Kaistia algarum: one gene and its partner. The protein of the gene in region 2 interacts with the protein of the main gene of each other region in a pairwise test. Links are inferred from orthologs where the notes say so. Each region holds a gene or a part of one and is shown on either strand. Other genes may lie near its edges.

The links.
Region 1: the proteins of gyrB (region 2) and gyrA interact in binary tests that used the Escherichia coli proteins (3 or more experiments, as listed by UniProt). The link is inferred for Kaistia algarum from one-to-one orthologs.

What each region holds. Positions count from the first base shown.
Region 1 is NZ_JAPKNJ010000002.1:653,773-657,270, forward strand. What follows is about bases 181-3,360. They hold gyrA (DNA gyrase subunit A), read right to left. Parts: upstream 3,045-3,360; coding sequence 381-3,044; downstream 181-380. Other genes in these bases: OSH05_RS16320 (hypothetical protein), read left to right, coding at 181-203. Also shown: more of OSH05_RS16320, read left to right, coding at 1-180; OSH05_RS16330 (MBOAT family O-acyltransferase), read left to right, coding at 3,395-3,498. UniProt on the Escherichia coli protein: A type II topoisomerase that negatively supercoils closed circular double-stranded (ds) DNA in an ATP-dependent manner to maintain chromosomes in an underwound state.
Region 2 is NZ_JAPKNJ010000001.1:1,782,022-1,785,438, reverse strand. The notes cover bases 15-3,113. They hold gyrB (DNA topoisomerase (ATP-hydrolyzing) subunit B), read right to left. Parts: upstream 2,743-3,113; coding sequence 286-2,742; downstream 15-285. Other genes in these bases: OSH05_RS08685 (DedA family protein), read left to right, coding at 2,994-3,113; OSH05_RS08695 (DUF983 domain-containing protein), read left to right, coding at 15-255. Also shown: more of OSH05_RS08695, read left to right, coding at 1-14; more of OSH05_RS08685, read left to right, coding at 3,114-3,417. UniProt on the Escherichia coli protein: DNA gyrase negatively supercoils closed circular double-stranded DNA in an ATP-dependent manner to maintain chromosomes in an underwound state.

The DNA of each region.
Region 1 (3,498 bases), on a different replicon or contig from region 2:
TCCTCGCGACATCGATCGCAGCAACGGTTGCCGTCGGATTGGCGAGCGCCGCAGCCTATAATGACGGCCGTTATCCGATCGCCAAGAAGAGCGACCGGTTGATCGCGGTAGCCGATCGCAGCGGCTCGCCGGAAGTCACGATCGAGAAGCGTTCCGACGGCAAGTCCATTCTCATTCGCGTACCAGCTCCAGTCATCGAATAGGCCGAGGCCCCCACCCCAAAGCCTTAGTGCACGAACGATCAGTACCTAGACCTTCGACTTCAGTCCTGAAATTCCCTGACCACAAGACAAGACCTCCCACCCCAAAACCTTTGAAGCGCCGGCCATTCGCCGGCGCTTTTTCTTTGGCTTTGGAGCCGCACACGCCTCACGCGCGGATCAGGCCTCGCCTTCCGTTTCCGCCTCGGTCTCGGCCTCGCTAAGGCGGTCGACAGAGACGACCTTCTCGTCGTCATTGGTGTTGAAGACGATGACGCCCTGCGAGCCGCGGCCGACGATGCGTATCGGCTTGTCGCCCCCGACGGGCATGCGGATCGTCTGGCCGCTATCGGTTACCAGCATGATCTGGTCGCTGTCTTCGACCGGGAACGAAGCCACGAGCCGCCCATTGCGCTCGTTGACGGCCATGGCGACGATGCCCTTGCCACCACGATTGGTGATCCGATACTCGAAGGACGAGGTCCGCTTGCCATAGCCGTTCTCGGAGATGGTCAACACGAACTGCTCGGCAGCGCTCATCTCGGCATAGCGGGCCGACGCAAGTTCCCCGCTCGTCGCTTCCTCGACGTCGGCTTCGGGCGCCGTCTCCTCGCCATCGGCCTCGCCACGCACGGCGCGGCTCATCTTCAGATAGGCGGAGCGCTCATCGCCCAGCGCATCGAAGTGATGCAGGATGGCCATCGAGATGATCTGGTCGCCCTCGGAGAGCTGTATGCCCCGCACGCCCGTTGAATCCCGGCCCTTGAACACGCGGACATCCGTCACGGCGAAGCGTATGCACTGTCCTGCCGCGGTGGTGAGCAGCACGTCGTCATGTTCCGAGCAGAGCTGGACGTCGACGATCGCGTCGCCCTCCTCGTCGAACTTCATCGCAATCTTGCCGTTGCGGTTGACCTGGACGAAATCCGACAGCTTGTTGCGACGAACCGTGCCGCGCGTCGTCGCGAACATGACGTCGAGCGTATCCCAGCTGTCCTCGTCTTCCGGCAAGGGCAGGATCGAGGTGATCCGCTCGCCTTCCTGGAGCGGCAGCAGATTGTTCAGGAACTTGCCGCGGGCCTGCGGTGCGGCCAGAGGCAGCCGCCAGACCTTCATCTTGTAGGCGATGCCGCGCGAGGAGAAGAAGACGACCGGCGTGTGGGTATTCGTGACGAAGAGGCGTGTGACGAAATCCTCGTCCTTCGTCGCCATGCCCGCCCTGCCCTTGCCGCCGCGGTGCTGCGCCCGGTAAGTCGCGAGGGGGACGCGCTTGATGTAGCCCTCATGACTGACGGTGACGACCATGTCCTCGCGCTGGATCAGGTCCTCATCCTCGAAATCGGCTCCGCCGTCGAGAATCTCCGTCTTGCGGGGCGTGGCGAATTCGTCGCGCACCGCGACGAGCTCATCATGGATGATTCCGACGATACGGGCGCGCGAGCGCAGGATCTCCAGATAGTCGGCGATCTCGAGACCCAGCTTGCTCAGTTCGTCAGCGATTTCCTCTCGCCCGAGGGCGGTCAGGCGCTGCAGCCGCAGATCGAGAATGGCGCGCGCCTGCGTGTCGGAGAGCTGATAAGTGCCGTCCGCCGCCAGTTTGTGGCGCGGATCGTCGATCAGGGCGACGAGCGGCGCGATGTCGACCGCCGGCCAATGGCGTTCCATCAACTGCTCGCGGGCGGTTCCCGGATCCGGCGCATGACGGATCAGGTAGATGACCTCGTCAATATTGGCGACGGCAATGCCGAGGCCGACCAGGACGTGGGCGCGATCGCGAGCCTTGTTGAGCAGGAAGCGCGTGCGCCGCGCTACCACTTCCTCACGGAAATTGACGAAGGCCTGGATCAGATCCTTCAGGTTCATGAGCTGCGGGCGGCCGCCCGTCAGCGCCACCATGTTGACGCCGAATGACGTCTGCAGCGGCGAGAACCGGTAGACCTGATTGAGCACCACGTCGGCAACGGCGTCGCGCTTCAGTTCGATCACGACGCGCATGCCCTGGCGGTCGCTCTCGTCGCGGATGTCGGAGATGCCTTCGATGCGCTTGTCGCGCACGAGCTCGGCGATCTTCTCGATCATCGTCGCCTTGTTCACCTGATACGGAATCTCGGTGATGACGAGTGCTTCACGTTCCTTGCGGATCGTCTCGACGGCCACGCGGCCGCGCATCAGGACCGAGCCGCGACCTTCCGAATAGGCCGAGCGAATGCCGCTCCGACCGAGAATCAGGCCGCCGGTCGGGAAATCCGGCCCCGGCACAATTTCCATCAGATCTTCGATCGAAATCGCGGGATCGTTCAGATAGGCAATGCAGGCGTCGATCACCTCGCCGAGATTGTGCGAGGGAATATTGGTCGCCATGCCGACAGCGATGCCGCCCGCACCGTTGACCAGAAGGTTGGGGAACCGGGCCGGCAGGACGACGGGCTCGCGCTCGGAACCGTCGTAATTGTCCTGGAAGTCGACCGTGTCCTTGTCGATATCGTCCAGCAGCGAACGCGAGGACTTGGCAAGGCGCACCTCGGTGTACCGCATCGCGGCAGGGCTATCGCCGTCGACCGACCCGAAATTGCCCTGGCCATCGACCAGCATGACGCGCATGGAGAATTCCTGCGCCATGCGGACGAGGGCAAAATAGACCGACTGGTCACCATGCGGATGGTACTTACCGATCACGTCGCCGACGATGCGGGCGGACTTGCGATAAGGTTTGTTCCAGTCGTAGCCCTGCTCGTTCATCGAATGCAGGATACGGCGATGCACAGGCTTCAAGCCGTCGCGCGCATCGGGTAGTGCGCGGCTCACGATCACGCTCATCGCATAATCGAGATAGCTGCGCTTCATCTCGTCGGTGATCGAGATGCCTTCAAACTCGGATGGCCGGCCGTCACCCTTGTCATCGGGGCGAGGCGGCTCGTTGGTATCGGACAAGGGATGTTCCGGAATCAGTTTCTCTTCACGCCATCATAGGCACCGCATTGCGGCGGTTCAAGGAAACCAGACGACGCAGGGCCGATAAGCCCGCGAACCTTTCCCGCGCCATGCCGCCGCAGCGGTGAAAACTTCGATCCCCCGTGCTTGCCTGCCACTAGCTGACATGCAAAATGGCGCCCCAACGTCGATCTCGTTCGCGTCCGAGGTTCCCGCGCGTTCTGGACGGGCAGCAGATTCGATATCATTCCGGCGCGGCGTCGATGCTCTTTTCATCTCCCGAATTCATATTTCTGTTTCTGCCGGTCGTTGTCGCCGTTACCTATCTGATCGGAGTCTATTCCGATTTCGGCGCCAAGCTCTTCCT
Region 2 (3,417 bases):
GACGGCCCGGCTTTCTTCGTGATCTGTTTTGCCTGCGTGCCGGCGGTGGTCCTGGCGCTGTGGATCGAGGTCGCGTTCCAGGCGCCCTATTGGGTGCACCTCTTCACGACTTTGCCCTTCCTGCTCGCCACCTGCATTCCGCCGCTCAGGCCGCTGAAGGGCTGGCTCGTCGCCAGCCAATATTACTTCAAGGCTGGCGAGGGACAGATCGACGCCGACTACCATGCCCGCAGCGAAGCGGCGCGCCGGCTGTAAGCGCCGGCCGCCTGTCAGGAGGAGGCGAACTCAGACGTCCAGATTGACGACGTTGAGCGCATTGTCCTGGATGAAGTCGCGGCGCGGCTCGACCTCGTCGCCCATCAGCTTCGTGAACAGATCATCGGCTGCGTCGGCCTCCTTGATGCGCACCTGCAGCAGGGAACGGACATTCGGATCGAGCGTCGTCTCCCAGAGCTGGCTTGCGTTCATCTCGCCGAGGCCTTTGTAGCGCTGCAGCTGGATGCCTTTGCGGCCGGCGGCATAGACGGCATCGAGCAGCGAGCGCGGCCCGAAGATCGGCGTCTCATTGTCCTTGCGGCGGAAGCGCGACGGAGCGCCGTAGATCTCGCGCATGCCGGCCGTGAGGCTGTCGAGCTTGCGTGCATCGGCGGAATCGACCAGCGCGGCATCGATCATGGTCGCCTCGCGTACGCCGCGCACCTCGCGTTCGAACAGATAGCCGCCATCGCTGCCGACTTTCCCCGTCCAGCCGCGTTCGATGTCGTCGGCGACGGTGTCGAGACGCCGCGCCACTTCCTGGACCGCCGCCTGCGCCTGATCGGGATCGTTCATCACAGCGGTGTTGAGCGCCCCGGCGATTGCCGCCTGCTCGATGAGCGTGCGGTCATAGCGTGTGTGCATCGCGTCGATCAGATGCTTGACGGTGCGCGTGTCGCTCACGATCGAGGCGAGGTCCGCCCCGGCGATCACTTCGCCATTCTCCAGCGTCAGCGACGCGTCCTCGACGCCCTGGGTGATGAGATAGTCCTCAAGAGCCCGCTCGTTCTTCAGATATTGCTCGGAACGGCCCCGCGTGACTTTGTAGAGCGGCGGCTGGGCGATGAAGATGTGTCCGCGCTCGATCAGCTCCGGCATCTGGCGGAAAAAGAACGTCAGCAACAGGGTCCGGATATGGGCGCCGTCGACGTCGGCGTCCGTCATGATGATGATCTTGTGGTAGCGCAGCTTGTCTGGCGCGAACTCGTCCTTGCCGATCGATGTGCCGAGCGCAATGATCAGCATGCCGATCTGCTCGGACGAGAGCATCTTGTCGAAGCGGGCTCGTTCCACGTTCAGGATCTTGCCGCGCAGCGGCAGCACGGCCTGGTTCTCGCGGTTGCGGCCCTGCTTGGCCGAGCCACCTGCCGAGTCGCCCTCGACGATGAAGATTTCGGACTTGGCTGGATCGCGCTCCTGGCAATCGGCGAGCTTGCCGGGCAGCGAGGCGATGTCGAGCGCACCCTTGCGGCGCGTCAGCTCGCGCGCCTTGCGCGCCGCCTCGCGCGCCGTCGCGGCCTCGACGACCTTGGTGAGGACCTGCTTGCCCTCGCCCGGATGCTCTTCGAACCACTGGCCGAGCAGATCGTTGACGAGGCTTTCGACCACGGGCCGGACCTCGGACGAGACCAGCTTGTCCTTGGTCTGCGACGAGAATTTCGGATCGGGCACCTTGACGGAGAGCACGGCCGTCAGGCCTTCGCGGCAATCATCACCGGTGAGCGACACCTTCTCGCGCTTCGAGACGCCCTGGCTGTCGGCATAGCTGGTGATCTGCCGCGTCAACGCGCCGCGAAAACCGGCGAGATGCGTGCCGCCATCGCGTTGCGGGATGTTGTTGGTGAAGCAGAGCACATTCTCGTGGTAACTGTCGTTCCACCACATCGCGACTTCGACGGTGATCCCGTCACGTTCCGCCGAAATGCCGATCGGGCCCGGCAGCAGCGGATGCTTGGCGCGGTCGAGATAGCGCACGAAGGCTTCCAGCCCGCCCGTATAGATCAGTTCCTCGCGGCGCGGCTCGACACCGCGACGATCGGTCAGAACGATGCGGACGCCGGAGTTCAGGAAGGCGAGCTCGCGCAGCCGATGTTCCAGCGTGTCGAAATCGAACTCAACCTTCGTGAACGTCTCCGTCGACGGCAGGAAGCTGATCTCGCTGCCGCTGCGGCCCTCATTGACGCCGGCCACGTCCATGGCCTCGTAGGTGCCCGTCTCCTTGAGCGGCGCATCGGCATTGCCATGCGTGAAGCTCATCTCATGGATTTTCCCGCCGCGGCGGATCTTGAGCTTTAGCCAGCTCGACAGCGCGTTCACCACCGAGACGCCGACACCGTGCAGGCCGCCCGAGACCTTGTAGGAATTCTGGTCGAACTTCCCGCCAGCATGGAGCTGCGTCATGATCACTTCGGCGGCGGAAATGCCCTCGCCGGTATGAATATCGGTCGGAATGCCACGGCCATTGTCGATGACCGTGCAGGATCCGTCCGGATTGAGCGTCACGCTGACGAGGTCGGCATGGCCGGCTAGCGCTTCGTCGATCGCGTTATCGACGACCTCATAGACCATGTGGTGCAGGCCCGAACCATCGTCCGTATCGCCGATATACATGCCAGGGCGCTTGCGGACAGCATCCAAGCCCTTCAGAACCTTGATGGAATCGGCGCCGTAGGCTTCGGTGGCTTGGTCGCGGGCGGTATCCGACATTCAATCTTCCTTGGATTCGCGCGCATACACGCGCGCGAGAACTCGATTCGTCGTGCTAATCTATTGCTTCGTCGTGCGAATTGCACGTTTCCGCCTATCATTGAAAGACGGCGCCAAGGTGGCGCGGCCGCATTCTGCCGCCGTTTCGGCGGTTCCCGGCGACGCGTGTCTCCGGCGGGCTTGCGCCGGGACGGCGGAGCATCGATTCTCCCGTTTCATTTGGCGGCGAAAGAGGCGATCGAACTCCACCAATGATGCACGCAATCGATCAGTTCCTGGCGACCTACGGCCTTGTCGTTGTCTATTTCGGTGTGATCATCGAAGGCGACAGCGTGCTGATCGCAGCGGGATTTCTGGCGCATCAGGGCGTCATGAACCCGATCACCGTCTTTCTGGCCGCCTTTGCCGGTTCGGTCACGTCCGACCAGATCCTCTATTATATAGGAAGATATTCTGCGGATTCGAGGCTGGTGAAGCGCCAGACGGTACGGCCTGCTTTTGCAAAGGTGCTGGATATCATCCATCGCCGCCGCGTTCTGTTCATCCTGTCCTTCCGCTTCATCTACGGTGTACGAACGATAAGCCCGATCGCCATCGGCATAGCGGGCGTTTCCCCGTGGCTCTATACGCCGCTGAACGTTGTCGCGGCTGCGGTCTGGGCCGCGCTCGTCACGT